2 regions of the Sphingomonas sp. Leaf28 genome follow, and region 1 is predicted to be linked to the other one. Evidence: riboswitches for the same ligand, from Rfam matches in the RefSeq annotation. Region 1 holds a riboswitch; the other holds the start of a gene.
The links. Region 1 has a riboswitch for cobalamin ahead of ASE79_RS15510 (putative oxygenase MesX). Riboswitches for the same ligand answer to the same signal wherever they lie in the genome.

Region 2: it holds a riboswitch for cobalamin, as region 1 does, so the genes downstream of both, ASE79_RS09755 (HoxN/HupN/NixA family nickel/cobalt transporter) here and ASE79_RS15510 (putative oxygenase MesX) in region 1, are expected to answer to the same signal.

What each region holds. Positions count from the first base shown of each region.
Region 1 is NZ_LMKX01000010.1:2,684-9,878, reverse strand. Features, by position in the region: gene ASE79_RS15520 (TonB-dependent receptor) at 1-824, shown strand, start outside; gene ASE79_RS15515 (methionine synthase) at 887-1,915, opposite strand; gene ASE79_RS15510 (putative oxygenase MesX) at 1,943-2,926, opposite strand; cobalamin riboswitch at 3,051-3,274, opposite strand; cobalamin riboswitch at 3,433-3,633, shown strand; gene ASE79_RS15505 (acyl-CoA thioesterase) at 3,738-4,502, shown strand; gene ASE79_RS21065 (DUF6894 family protein) at 4,663-4,920, opposite strand; gene ASE79_RS15500 (VOC family protein) at 5,230-5,589, shown strand; gene ASE79_RS22070 (TetR/AcrR family transcriptional regulator) at 6,972-7,195, opposite strand, start outside.
Region 2 is NZ_LMKX01000007.1:733,718-740,912, reverse strand. Features, by position in the region: gene ASE79_RS09755 (HoxN/HupN/NixA family nickel/cobalt transporter) at 122-1,111, opposite strand; cobalamin riboswitch at 1,362-1,581, opposite strand; gene ASE79_RS09750 (PepSY-associated TM helix domain-containing protein) at 1,612-2,757, opposite strand; gene ASE79_RS09745 (TonB-dependent receptor) at 2,757-4,790, opposite strand; gene ASE79_RS09740 (hypothetical protein) at 4,878-5,318, opposite strand; gene ASE79_RS09735 (catalase) at 5,472-7,195, shown strand, end outside.

The DNA of each region.
Region 1 (7,195 bases):
TCCGCCTGATCGGTGGGGTCCGCGGGGACTATTATCACTACGTCGTTCGCGCGCGGGATCAGGCGGCGGTGTTGGCCGGGGAAGGCAGCGGCGACGACACGATCCTATCGCCCAAGGCATCGATCGCGTACTCGCCGACCGATCGGCTGGAGTTCTACGGCAACTGGGGACGTGGGTTCCACTCCAACGACGTCCGCGGCGCGGTAAACGTCGAAACGCCGGTGCCTGTGCTGGTCCGCGGCAACGGCCGTGAAGTCGGCGCCCGGTGGCAGTTACCCGGCATTACGCTGACCGCGACCTATTGGTGGCTCGACGTCGACAGCGAACTGCGCTTCGTCGGAGATTCCAACGCGGTCGAACCGACCGGTGCCAGCGAGCGTCGTGGCTATGAACTGGTGGCGTTCTGGCGGCCCAGGCCGTGGCTTGCGATCGACGGCAATTACACCGCGAGCCGGTCGCGGTACGACAATGGTGATCGCATTCCGAACGCCTTCGAGAACGCCGCATCCGCCGGGATCGCGCTGGTGCTCGATCCGTGGGAGGCAAGCGTTCGCGTCCGTCACCTCGGGCCTTATCCGCTGATCGAAGACAATAGCGTCCGGGATTCAGGAAGCACCGTCGTCAACGTCCGGGCGGCCCGCAAAATCGGCCGGTTCGAGGTGTATGGCGAGGTGCTCAACATTCTCGACAGCCGTGACAAGGACATCGCCTATTTTTACGAATCCTATATTCCCTCGTTTGACGCTTCAGGGCCAACGGATGGCCGGTTGAGTCGTGTGGTCGAACCACGAACCTTGCGTCTGGGTACCAGGGTCAATTTCTGACCTGGCCGAGGGCATCGCCAGCCTGGGACCCGTTCCGCGCTGGCGATGCAACACCGCCGTGATCAGCCGAGTATCTCTCGCCGCACAATTTCCGCGCCGGCACTCAGCGCCTGGAGCTTGCCCCGAGCGACGTCGCGCGACAGCGGCGCCATCCCGCAGTTGGTGGCGGGCAAGAGCTTGTCGGCATCGACGAAGCGCAGCGCATTGCGCAATGTTTCGGCAACCTGCTCCGGCGTCTCGATCGTGTCGGTCGCGACGTCTATCGCGCCGACCATCACCTTCTTGCCGCGGACGAGCTCGATCAGGTCCATCGGCACGCGCGAGTTCTGGCATTCGAGCGAGATGATATCGATCTTCGACCTTTGCAGGTTGGGGAAGGTTTCCTCGTACTGGCGCCATTCGGAGCCGAGCGTCTTCTTCCAGTCGGTGTTAGCCTTGATGCCATAGCCATAGCAGATGTGGACGGCGGTCTCAGCCGTCATCCCTTCGGCCGCGCGCTCCAGGGCAGCGATGCCCCAGTCGTTCGCCTCGTTGAAAAACACGTTGAAGGCGGGTTCGTCGAACTGGATGATGTCGACGCCGACCGCCTGCAGCTCGCGGGCTTCCTCGTTGAGGATGCGGGCGAACTCCCATGCCAGCTTCTCGCGGCTCCGGTAATGCGCGTCGTAGAGGGTATCGATCATCGTCATCGGCCCCGGCAGCGTCCACTTGATCGGCTGATCGGTCTGCGCGCGCAGGAAACGGGCGTCGTCGACGAAGACCGATTTCGGGCGCGATACGGCGCCGACGACCGTCGGCACGCTGGCGTCGTAGCGGTTGCGGATGCGCACCGTCTCGCGCTTCTCGAAATCGACACCGTCGAGATGCTCGATGAAGGTCGTGACGAAGTGCTGGCGGGTCTGCTCGCCGTCACCGAGGATGTCGATACCCGCCTGCCGTTGGTCCTTGACCGCGAGGCGGAGCGCGTCCTGCTTGCCAGCGACCAGCTCGTCGCCCTCCAGCTTCCAGGGCGACCACAAGGTCTCGGGCTGGGCGAGCCAGGAAGGCTTGGGCAGGCTACCCGCGGTCGTCGTCGGCAACAATGTCGTCATGATGCAAATACCTTCGTGTCGTGGGGATCAGAGGCCGCAGGTCGCGGACCAGCGCCGAAGCGCGGCACTGTGCGGCTTGATGAAATGCTCTTCGGCGAATTTGCCCTGCTCGACAGCGAGGCAACCACGTTCCTCGCGATCGTAGACGATGCGAGTCAGCGAATAGTCCTGATACTTCAGGCTCGGCTGATAATGCTCCGCCGCGACCGAGTTCGCATTGTAGATTTCAGGACGATAGATTTTCTGGAACGTCTCCATCGTTGCGATGGTGCTGGCAAGTTCAAGGTTGGTGTAGTCGCTGACAAGATCGCCGGTGTGATAGACGGCGAACGGCGCGACGCTGTGTGGCGGCATGAAGTAGCGCACCTTCATACCCATCTTGGCGAAATACTGATCGGTCGAGGAAAACTTGTCGTTCCGGTACTCGACGCCGAGGATCGGATGCACGTTGGCGGTCCGGTGATACACCTCCTTGCTCGACACGCTGAGGCAGATAACCGGGGGCTTGCGGAAATTGTCACGGTAGGCGCTCGAGCCAAGGAAGTGCTTGAACAAGTTGCCGTGCAGATCGCCGAACCCCTCTGGCGCACCGCCACCCCCAGCCTTCAGGTGGTCAGGCAGGACGACGCTGAAATCGTAGTCACGTACATAGGACGAGAAGTTGTTGCCGATCATGCCGTCGGATCGCTCTCCGCTGATCCGGTCGGTCACGGTCGTGTGCAGAATCTCGATCAGCGGGAAGGCTTCGTCGTCGGCACCATCCCCGAGCGTGAGCGCGGCCGAGACGATCTTCAGCTCAAGCGTGTAGCGATCACCCCTGGGATTATCCCAGTGCATCAGCGCGTTGAACCGATGGTCGATCATCACCAGCGTGTTGCGCAGATTCTCCTGTCGGCTGTCTCCGCGCGCGAGATTGGCAAAATTGGTGGTGATGCGCGTGTTGTCGGCCGGACGATAATCCTCGTCGAACGGGATACTGCTGATCGAGAATATGAACCCGCTATTCGTCATGACTCACCCTGGCTATGCGGGCGGGAGGTCAGGCGAAAGCGCGCAAGGCGTGAACAGGCCCGGATGGCGGCAAGCCACGGACCGTCGCATCAAGCGCGATCCACCGGAGGAACCCCCGTCCGAGGAACGTTATGGCGTCGAAGGCAGGTATCCTGGCTTACGGGTCAACGCAGTGGCTCCGGCCTTCCCAGGCTCCTTGCGAGAACCCAGTGACACGAAATGGAGCCGCCACTCGCCGCTTACAGTTGCGGGGGCAGCGCCGGAATCTGACCCGAAGGACACCACCGGCTTCCCGTCTTAGCCCCATCGCCATGCCTGGAATGGGGAACCTCGACGTGGCCGTTCGACACGAGCGAGCGATCATTGTCAACAAACATATAAAGATATCTTTATATGTTGATGAGGCGGCATGAGTGGAAGCATGGCGGACGGTGGTACGGCTACGCCCACCATGCCGTTCTCAGTCCGCGAAGCCACTTGGCCTTGACGTAAAGGGCCGTTTCCTGCGACCTCAGTGAGGTCAAGGTTCCTTCGCCGATTGGCCGAAGGCTAAGACGGGAAATCGGTTCGATTCCGATGCTGCCCCCGCAACTGTAAGCGGCGAGTAGAAATTCCCTCGTGTGCCACTGGCGCTTCCGCGCTGGGAAGGCCGGGATTTCGACGATGACCCGCGAGCCAGGATACCTGCCTTCGACGCCATAACGACCACCGGCGGGGTGCCCGGTCTGGCCGCTGCGTGCTGTAGGAAGAGGTGTACCTCTCCCGTTGGTCGCTGGCGTCTGGATGCCCTCGCGAATGATTGAGGACCAGGATGCCACAGGAACACCACAGCACCCCTATTCAGCTGATCGACATGGTCTTCCCCGGTGACGCCAATCACCACGGCACGCTGTTCGGTGGTGTGGCTCTGGCGCATATGGACAAGGTCGCCTTCCTGGCGGCCTCACGCCACGGTCGCGCGGCCTTCGTCACCGCCTCTTCGGAAAAGATCGATTTCGCGGCGCCTGCCCGGATCGGCGATATGGTCGAGGTGACAGGTTGCGTCGTGCGGGTTGGACGTAAGTCGCTCGACGTCGAGGTCGAACTGATCGCGGAGGCACCGGTATCGGGCGAACGACGGCTGTGTACGCGAGGCCGTTTCACGCTCGTCGCAGTCGGAAGCGAAGACCCTCTGCCACCGATGGGTGAGATGGTTCCGCATGATGCGGTGCAGCCGTTGCGAATGGTCGAAATGATTTTCCCGAACCAGACCAACCATTACGGCACCCTCTATGGTGGTGATGCACTTCGCATGATGGGCAAGGCGGCATTCATTGCCTCAACCCGCCAAGCCCGGGCGGTAATGGTTATGGCAGCATCTGACCGGATCGACTTCCGTTCCCCTATCCAGAAGGGCGAGATGGTCGAGCTAACCGCCGAAGTACGGATGACCGGGCGCAGTTCCGTGCGCATCAGTGTTGATCTTAGCGCCGAGGATTTAATATCCGGGGAACGACGACATGCGGCCACGGCTCTATCCACGATGGTTTCGGTTGATGAAAATGGTCGAGCGAAGCCGTTCGGTTGTATCGGATAGTACCGGGCCTTCAGCCCCCCAAACCTTCCCAAAAGGGAACCGCCAGTGAGACGGTGAGGGCGTTCTCGGAATCGATCCAATTTCGGGAATGTCTGGAACGGAGAGGAAAGCAGACCGCCTGCATTCGGGAAGGGGCGAGGGATAGCCGCCTATGGCTTTCTCAGATCAGCATCTTGAGGTTCAAGGTGGCGGGCGCGGCCGTGGAGCAAATCATTATCGTGAACATCGTTAGGTGGTTTACGTCCGATACCGTCATGACCCACTCTTCTCCGCCCCAGAACACCTCGCCCTGATCACGTATAAGTAGACCTGCATATTTTAGTGCGAAGCAACGGGCTGCAGCAAGCGACGGTAAATTCTCTCCGACACAGGGAATAGCCGGATTAGCATCGGCAATCTCGAAATAGTAAATTGGCATTAGAACTCCCGAAATTACGCGGGAGCACCAAGTCTCTCAGTCGCCGACAACCAACGATTTACCGTAAGCGAATACCGTAGGGCTTCGGTTCCACTGGGCGCATCTGACCTGACGGTCCGTCTGGTAGCTCATGTTTAATCGCATTTCGCTTGGTCTGCCGCCGAGGTAGACGATCAAAAAACGTCTGAAATTGGGCGAACTGTTCGGTGAGAGGTGGCTGGCAACACCCCAAGATTGTGGAGAGCTTGCGCTGCGATATTGTGGAGGACGACCACGTTGAGCTAGCTTATCAATGAGGCTGATCGGAGCATGGCGATGAACATCCAAGGCTTGTATGCGGTGGCATGTGTAACTGACATGGCTCGCGCCGAAGATTGGTATACGACTCTGCTTGCCCGACCCGCTGACGACCATCCTATGCCTACCCTGACGCAGTGGCGGAATATTGGCACGGCGGGTATTCAATTAATCTGCGATTTCGAGAAGGCTGGACGGTCCGTAGTTACGATCGTGACGCCCAATATGGGCGCGGAAAAGGACAGACTTACCGATCTGGGTCTCGATATCGGCCCGATCAGCTGGGGTAGTTTCGGCGCTATAGCCGAGATTGCTGATCAGGATGGCAACAGGATCATCATAGCGGAGCCCCCAAAGGATTTCACCGGTTGACGAAAGAGCTGATCTCACACGTCCACCATCATAATGGATACCGGACATATCCACCCGTTTAGCCCAAACCGTCTACTATTGGCATGTCACATACCGGCAAAGCCTAGAACGTTGGCCTTGTAATAACAGAACTTGTCATTTGCCCACCCCAACCTTTGCTAGAACCCGATTTTATAGGTTCGGAGCAAAAGTCGTGCTGAACCAATGTCCGCTTTCGCGGATGCAAATTACCCATCTTTGCGTCGGCGATTGGGCGATTGGGCGGTTTGGTCATTTTGGCCATTCCCAAAAGGGAACCGCCAGTGAGACGGTGAGGGCGTTCTCGGAATCGATCGAATTTTGGGAATAGCCGGGGTTGTTTACCGTTCGATCGTGAGGATCGCCGAACATCCCCAACGACTGGCCAGGGCTGTCCGCCAAACGCCACATACGTTCCAAGAGGTCGCTTCATCTTTGAGATTGTCTGGCCTCGCCGACCAATGGTACGACCACTTCGAACACCACCTCACTAGAGAAATATGAGATTTAGCTGTTCCACCGGTTTCATGCGCCAAAACACGCTAAATAAGCTGTGCGCCAAAGCTGGTCCGTGTCGGGGGCCCAACCGGTGGACCTCCTGACTCAACCCAATGTGAGGTGGAGATCGCTCGACTGCCAACCGTCGATGACCTTCCCGCTTAGTTCTGATCTATTACCCTATCCGAGATCGATAAGAATCGTATATTAATATCTAATGATATACCTGTTACTAACAAATCATTATAGGTCACTTACTAAAACCATATATTTCGGTGATAACGTCGTCAAATACGCTTCTTAGGCGAGATATCGTTTCATCTGATAAAACTAAGTCTTTTCCTTTTTCTATATCAAAAACTTGTCGGCTTTGAATTAGGTATTTTATCCAACGCGTACACGTTTCTACATTAGCGCCTAACTTATGGATTACCTCAGACTTGGATAATATTCTATTTTCTGCGTGGGCAACAAATAGGGTAAGCAAAATTATCCATGCGTGGTCATTAAACATATTACTAGGAAATAGCACATTACGATTCAGACGCGTAGATAGTATCATCTTTGCTATTTGCGCTCGCCGCTCATCACCATGCATTTGCCGCATATGATATAGATTAGTAATTTAGTATATAATCTAGATCAATTAGGTCAATTATTCGACGTAGTACGTTTTACTTTTGGGGATGCCTCTTGTACTAGTTGTCCTATAAATCTTAGGACTGAATACCGTTAATGTCCTGACGGTAAATTACCTCAGCTCCACCACCTCGATCGGAGGGAGCGACGCCACTTGGCAACCGCCAGTGAGCCCTGGCCTGCCATAGTTTTGGAGGAGATATGGTTGCAGACCCTTAGCCGGCTGGTCAGTGAGATACTCCGATTTTTCGCTGTCCATTTCGCGACATGGCATAGATTGAATTGTCGAATGTCACGCCTACGGGCTGCGAACTATGCCTTTTTGCAAGATGATCTGATATTTCTCTGCATATGTCCTCTTTGTAAAAGAAATGCTCTCGCAACTCAAAAATTAATATGTCAACGTTGGCAAAATATCTATACACCGCGGGACTGGTAATATTTGCTTTCT
Region 2 (7,195 bases), on a different contig from region 1:
ATATCACGGGACTGCCAACTCGCTCGCGCCCGTCATCCTGACGAAAGTCAGGATCCAGAGCCACGCATGACTCGGCGTTTGGCTCTGGGTCCCGGGTCGAGCCCGGGATGACGAAGGGGTATCATCCGTGCACGACCTCGATCTCGTCGAAGCGTTTCCAGCGATAGATCGCAAAGCTCAGCACCCAGCACAGCACGAACAGGCCGATGATCGCAAAGCCGAGGCCGTTGAAATTCTCGCCCAGCGCGGCCGCCAGATCCCAGACGCCCCCCGACAGGCCGAGCTTGGCGCCCAGCAGCGCCAGCGTCTCGATCCCGCCGATCGCGATCGCGACGATTGCCGAGATCAGCGTGATGGTGATGTTGTAGTAGAGCTTGCGGATCGGCTTCACGAACGCCCATTCATACGCGCCGAGCATCACGACACCGTCCGCCGTATCGACCAGCGCCATGCCCGTCGCGAACAGGATCGGGAGGACGAGGATGGTGCCGATCGACAGACCGTCCGCGGCCTGGCTCGCGGACAGGCCGAGGATCGCGACCTCGGTTGCGGTATCGAAGCCGAGCCCGAACAGGAATCCGAGCGGCGCCATGTGCCAGCTGCGCGTGACGAGCCGGAACATCGGCCGGAACAGACGCGCGAGCAGCCCGCGGTTGCCGAGCAGCAGATCAAGGTCTTCCTCGACATAGACGCCGCCGCTGCGGACATGGCCGAACGTCCGCCAGACCGAGCGCAGGATGACGAGGTTCATCGCGGCGATCGTGAACAGGAACACTGCCGAGATGACGGTGGCGATCACGCCGCCAACCTGTTTGAACGCCTCGAACTGCGCGAGCGCGCTGGCGGTGAGCGCGATGGCGACCGCGGCGATCAGCACGATCCCCGAATGGCCGATCGCGAACCAGAAGCCGACCGCGATCGGGCGCTGGCCGTCCTGCATCAGCTTGCGCGTCACATTGTCGATCGCGGCGATATGATCCGCATCGACTGCGTGGCGCAGGCCCAGCCCCCAGGCGAGCAACGCGGTGCCGAGCATCAGCGGCTGCGCGTGGAACAGTGAGAAGGCCCAGCCCCAGGCGGCGATATTGGCCGCGACCAGGCTTGCGAACATCCAGCCGATGCGTTTGCGCGTCGCCATCCGTGCCGGCCCGCCGGGCGTTTTCTTGGCGGGCTCATCGATCGTCATCGTCGTCATGCAGAACTCCCCGGCGTCCGACGAGGACGGGGACCTGCCGCACGCGGCCGGGACGCGTGAAGACCGGACGCCATGAGCGGCCGACGCGCGTCGTCGATGCGGCCCCCGCCACAAGGTCGTCGCTCAGACGGCGTTCACCGTGCCTCGGCCACCCCCTGGGCCGGGACGAGAGCGACCAGACGCCGGCAGGTCTCCTGGCTCGCGGGTCACGGCTCCACGCCACACCTTCCCAGGTCGTTGACCCAGTGGCTGCCCCTCGTCGCGAAGGGCGTGTGCGTTTCGCTCGCCGCTTACAGTTGCAGGGACAGCTGCGGCATTGGATGGCGAACCCTCCGCACCGCATTCCCCTTCAAGCCCCGAAGGGCACCGACGCGATCTAGCGAGCCTCCGGTCGAACCGGCTGCTCGCGCATCGTGCTAGCCGGGTTCGCCGCGAGTGCCAATCGTCCTTTGCGGCGTGCGGCGCTCGCGACGACGCTGCCACCGGATCACGCCGGTCACGAACAGCGCGATCGGCACGAGGCCAGCGATGAAGGCCAGGATGCGCCCCGTCAGCCCCAGCGCCTCTCCCCCGTGCAGCGGGTGGAGCCAGTTCATCACGACGTCGCCGCCCGTCTCGGCAAGCCCGTCGCGCGTCGCGAGGACGGCACCGGTATAGGGATCGAGCCAAACGTTGGTGCGTGGGAAACGGCGGCTGGGTTCGCCGTCCTGCGCGAGATTGATCCGGATGGCGCCGGTCGGCGAGGCGGGCGTCTCGATCCAGGCGAGCGCGGCTCCGGGGAAGACGTGTTCGGCAATGGCGACCAATCGATCGACCGGCAGGCGCGCGCCGCGCGCGACCACGGCCAGCGGCGGGGTCCGGTAGAGGGGCGAGGCGCGCGCGATCACGAACCGGGTCTGGTCGGGCAAATCGAGCATCACCCCGGTCGCGGTGACGACGAGCACGAGGATCGCGCCGCCCAGACCGATCAGCTTGTGCCAGTCATACAGACAACGGAGCGGCGCGGCGTCGCGCTTGAAGCGGAGCGCGCGCCACCAGCTGCCGGGGCGGGGCCACCATGCCCAGATCCCGCTGGCGATCATCCCGAGCATGACGATGCCCGCGATCCCCATGGCGACCCCACCGGGCTTTTCGAGCAGCAGCCGGTAATGGAGATCGTAGATCCAGGTGACGACCGTATCGCCCCAGAAGCCGGTGCGGATCGTCGTCAGGCGGACCGGATCGACCCAGGCGAGGAACGGCGCGAAATCGTGGCCCGCGGTTTCACTTGGCTGGTAATAGCGCACCGGGATCGCGCCGCCGTCCCCGGTCACCTCGATCCGCCATGCGCCGGTGCGGGTGGGATGCTCGCGGTGGAGCGTGTCGACGATCGCCTGCCAGGAGCGGGCACGCGCGTCGTCGGTCACCGCGCGCAACGCGGGGTTCAGTGCCGCGTCGATCTCCGGATAGAAGACGAGTATGCTGCCAGTCAGCCCGGCGAACGCGAACAGCGCGCCGATCGACAGACCCAGCCAGAGGTGCACGCGCCGCACGATGGCGCGCAGCGGCGGTCGGCGCGTCATCAGAGCGTCAACCGGACCGCACCGAACAGCGATCGCGGATCGGCGGGCGCGTGGAGCCGCTGCGTGCCGTCGTACCAGACATACTCGTAACGCTCGTTCGCGAGGTTCTTCAGCTGCGCGGATATCTCGATCCTCGGCGTCAGCTTGTACGCCACCTCGGCATTGAGGACGACGTACTCGCCGTAGCGGCCCTGCGTGTTGGCGGGGACGAGTTCGTAGCTCGACTGGCCGTTACCCCATAAGGACAGCCGGACCTTGGGATCGGGCGTGACGTCGAGCCCGCCCGAGAAGACGTTCTGCGGGACATGGTCGATCGCGTTGCCCGCCTGCGACGGGGTGGCGGGATCAGGCGTGACGATCCGCGCGGTCTGGTGCGAATAGCTGCCCCATAGCGCAACGGTGCGGACCGGCTTCAGGTCCAGCTGCAGATCGATCCCGCGTCGCCGCGTCTGGCCGAGATTGTCGACATCGCCGGACGGATCGTTCAGCCGTCGCTTGAGCTCGCCGCTCGCGGTCTGCTGCCACAATGCGACGCGCGCTTCGAGAAAGCGCCCGCGCGTGAGCTTGACGCCTGCTTCATAGCCTTCGTTGATCGAGGGTGCGACATCGGTCGTTCGTGGCGGCACCAGATACGAGGCCGAGCCAGCGCCGATCTGGAAGGTGCGTCCGTAATTCGCATAGGCGGTGACGCCGGTCACGGGCGTGACCGCGACGCTCAGCTTGGGCTGGCTGATCGTGCCATAGTCGTTGATCGGCGCGGTCGTGCCCGCCAGGCGATTGGTGAAATCGCCCGCGACTCGGTCGATCCGCCAGGCGGGGGTGATCTTGAGCCAGTCGGTCGGCTCGATCACCGCCTGGAGATAGCCGCCATAGACGGTCAGCCCGAAATCCTGGTCGCGCGTCTGGCTGGTGGGCGTGCGTCGGTCGGTCAGCCAGCGCAGGCTCTTATTGTCCTGCACCTGCACGTCGCCGCCAGCCTCGATCATCAGCGCGTGGAGAAACTCGACGCGGGGGTGGTAATGCAGCGCGGCGGTCGCGCCATATTGCCATTCCTCGGTCAGGCGCCGCTGTTGCGGGACGCCTGCGGAGTAGCGGACGTAGCGGTCGTCGTGCAGGCTGTTGGCATAGCCCTTGACGCTGAGCGCGAGCGGGTCGGCGAGATCGGCGTCGAGATGCAGGCTGTACTGGCCGATCCGTCGCGTGCCGCCATCGGTAGCCGACACCGCATAGGATCGGGTGCGGTCGGTATCGGCGTCGGCATCGGTCAGATAGCCCGGCTCCTGCGCGTGCGCGGCCGAGTGACGGACGATCGCGCCGATCCGGGTGGATCCGACATCATAGAACCATTTGCCCGCGAGATTCAGGCGATCGAGGTCGGCATGGTCGCGATACGCGTCGGTCCGCCGGTAGCCGATCAGGTAGTTCTGGCTGAACCCGCCGCGCTCCAGTCCAGCCGAGGCCTGTGCGTCGACCGTCCCGAACGCACCGCCGATCAGGCGCGCGTCGAGATAATTGCCGCCGATCCGCGTCAGGATATTGGCGTTGCCGGCGATATTGTTCAGCCCCCAGCGCGGATCGGACGTGCCGCGGACCAGTTCGATCCCGGCGACGTCGAGCGGGGAGATCATGTCGATACCGGTCATGCCGCCGGCATTGTCGTTGCTGGGTATGCCGTCGATCATCAGCTTGACCGCGTTGATCTCGCCTTCGCCGTTGAACCCGCGGATCGAGAAGCGGCCGGACGTGGTGCCCTGGTTGAAGTCGGTGAGCACGACGCCCGGCAGACGGGCAAACAGCTCCCACGCATTGTCGACCGACTGGCGTTGCGCGATGTCGCCGCCGAGCATGTCGACCGAGGTCAGGATGGTCTCGGTCGAGCGCGCCATGCTGCGCGCGGTCACGACGACCTCGCCGATCACGAAGCGCGTATCGGACTCGGTTGGGGCGGGGGCGGGGGCCGGGGTTTGCGCGGTGGCGGGCGAGGCGAGGGCGATCGCCATCGCCGCCCCGAAAGTAGACGGAGTATCGAACATGAACCAGGGCTTTCGACAGGCGCGCGACCACACGGACGCGCGTCGACAGAGGTGGCGAACCGCGCGTCGGGCGACGCGCGGTACGGGTCAGACGGTCGAAAGCAGAGTCGGCGGGCCCCGCAGCGGCGGGCGCAGATGCGGCGCGCTGGCGTGGACGGGGGGACGGATCGGGCGGACGCCGATCGCCACGACGAACGCGATCGCCGCGATCAGCAGGATCGCATCGACACTGGCCAGCGCCTGCGCCGACAGCCCCGAGAACGCGCAGGGCAGCTCCGTCTTGCCGTGGCTCGTCGACGGATCATGCTCCGGCATCGCATGGCCCGCCATGATGTGATCGGGTGTGCCCATATCCATCGCCGTTACGGTCATCGGAGCAGCACCCGGGCATAGCGTGATCGCGATGTGCCCGGACTGGTTTGCGATCATGTACCCCGTGGGCACCAGCAGCTTCATCGCCAATGCCGTTACGCACAGCCATCCCGCGAGCAGCGGGCAGGACGAAAAGAGGCGGCGTATGGCGAGCACGGCGCACGGGTAGACCGCAACGCCGATGCTGTCACTGAGGCATCCTGTCCACCGCTCGGGGCGCGGCCCCCGAATTCTTTCATTAGCGTGGACCCGGCCGCGGACGAGGATCGTTCACTCTCCAGAACTATGACTATCAAACAAGGATTTGCTATGAGCGACCCCGCAGAGCGCAATCCCGGCAACGGTGGCGAGACGCACCAGCAGGCCGGCGGCGATGTGCCCGTTCTCACGACCAACCACGGCGTGCCCGTCTCCGACAACCAGAACAGCCTGAAATCGGGCGTGCGCGGTCCGACGCTGCTCGAAGATTTCGTGCTGCGCGAGAAGATCTTCCACTTCGACCATGAGCGGATCCCCGAGCGGATCGTCCACGCCCGCGGTTCGGGCGCGCATGGCTATTTCGAGGCTACCGACGACATTTCGGACCTGACCAAGGCGGCGGTGTTCAAGAAGGGCACCAAGACCGAGCTGTTCACGCGCTTTTCGACCGTGGCCGGTGGTGCCGGTTCGGTGGACACGCCGCGCGACGTTCGCGGGTTTGCGGTCAAGTTCTACACGACCGAGGGCAACTGGGATCTTGTAGGCAACAACATCCCGGTGTTCTTCATCCAGGACGCGATCAAGTTCCCCGACCTGATCCATTCGGTGAAGATGGAAGCCGATCGCGCCTATCCGCAGGCGGGTTCGGCGCATGACACGTTCTGGGACTGGGCCTCGCTGACGCCGGAATCGACGCACATGCAGATGTGGGCGATGTCGGACCGCACGTTGCCCCGCTCGCTGCGCATGATGGAAGGCTTTGGCGTCCATACGTTCCAGCTCGTCAACGACGAGGGCAAGTCGAGCTTCGTGAAGTTCCACTGGAAGCCGAAGCTCGGTCTTCAGTCGACGATCTGGGACGAGACGTTGAAGCTCCAGGCCGCCGACAACGACTATCATCGTCGCGACCTGTGGGAAGCGATCGATACCGGCGACTTCCCCGAGTGGGAGCTGGGCATCCAGGTGTTCGACAAGGCGTTCGCCGAAGCGCAGCCCTATGACGTGCTTGATTCGACCAAGCTGATCCCCGAGGAGGACGTTCCCGTCCGGATCATCGGCCGGATGGTGCTCGACCGCAACGTCGACAACTTCTTCGCCGAGACCGAGCAGGTCGCGTTCCTGCCGACCAACATCGTGCCGGGGATCGATTTCTCGAACGATCCGCTGCTCCAGGGCCGCCTGTTCAGCTATCTCGACACGCAGAAGTCGCGTCTTGGGACGACCAACTTCCACCAGATCCCGGTCAACGCGCCGCGCAACAACGCGCAGAACTTCCAGCGCGACGGGATGATGCAGACCAAGGTGCCGAAGGGCCGGGCGAATTACGAGCCCAACAGCCTGTCGGTCGTTGGCGAGGACGGTGGTCCGCGCGAATCGCCGAACGGCTTCGTGACGACGACCAACCCGACCGGTGCGGACGAGCAGGGCGAGAAGCTGCGGATGCGCGCCGAACTGTTCGGCGATCACTATAGCCAGGCACGCCTGTTCTGGGTGTCGGCGACCGACAACGAGAAGGCGCATATCGCTTCGGCGTTCACGTTCGAACTGTCAAAGGTCGGCCTCGCGCATGTCCAGGAGCGCACCGTCGCCAACCTGCGCAATGTGAACGAGGAACTGGCAACGCGGGTCGCCGACGGTCTCGGCATCGAGCTGCCAGCGGCGAACCCCGCCTATCGTGAGCCGATCGACATGCCTGCGAGCGACGCACTGTCGATCCAGAAGTCGATGAAGGAGACGCTCGAGGGTCGCCAGGTCGGCATCCTGATCGCGGACGGGTCCGACGGTGGCGAGATCGATGCTGTCGTGAAGTCGGTCGAGGCCGCCGGCGGCAAGGC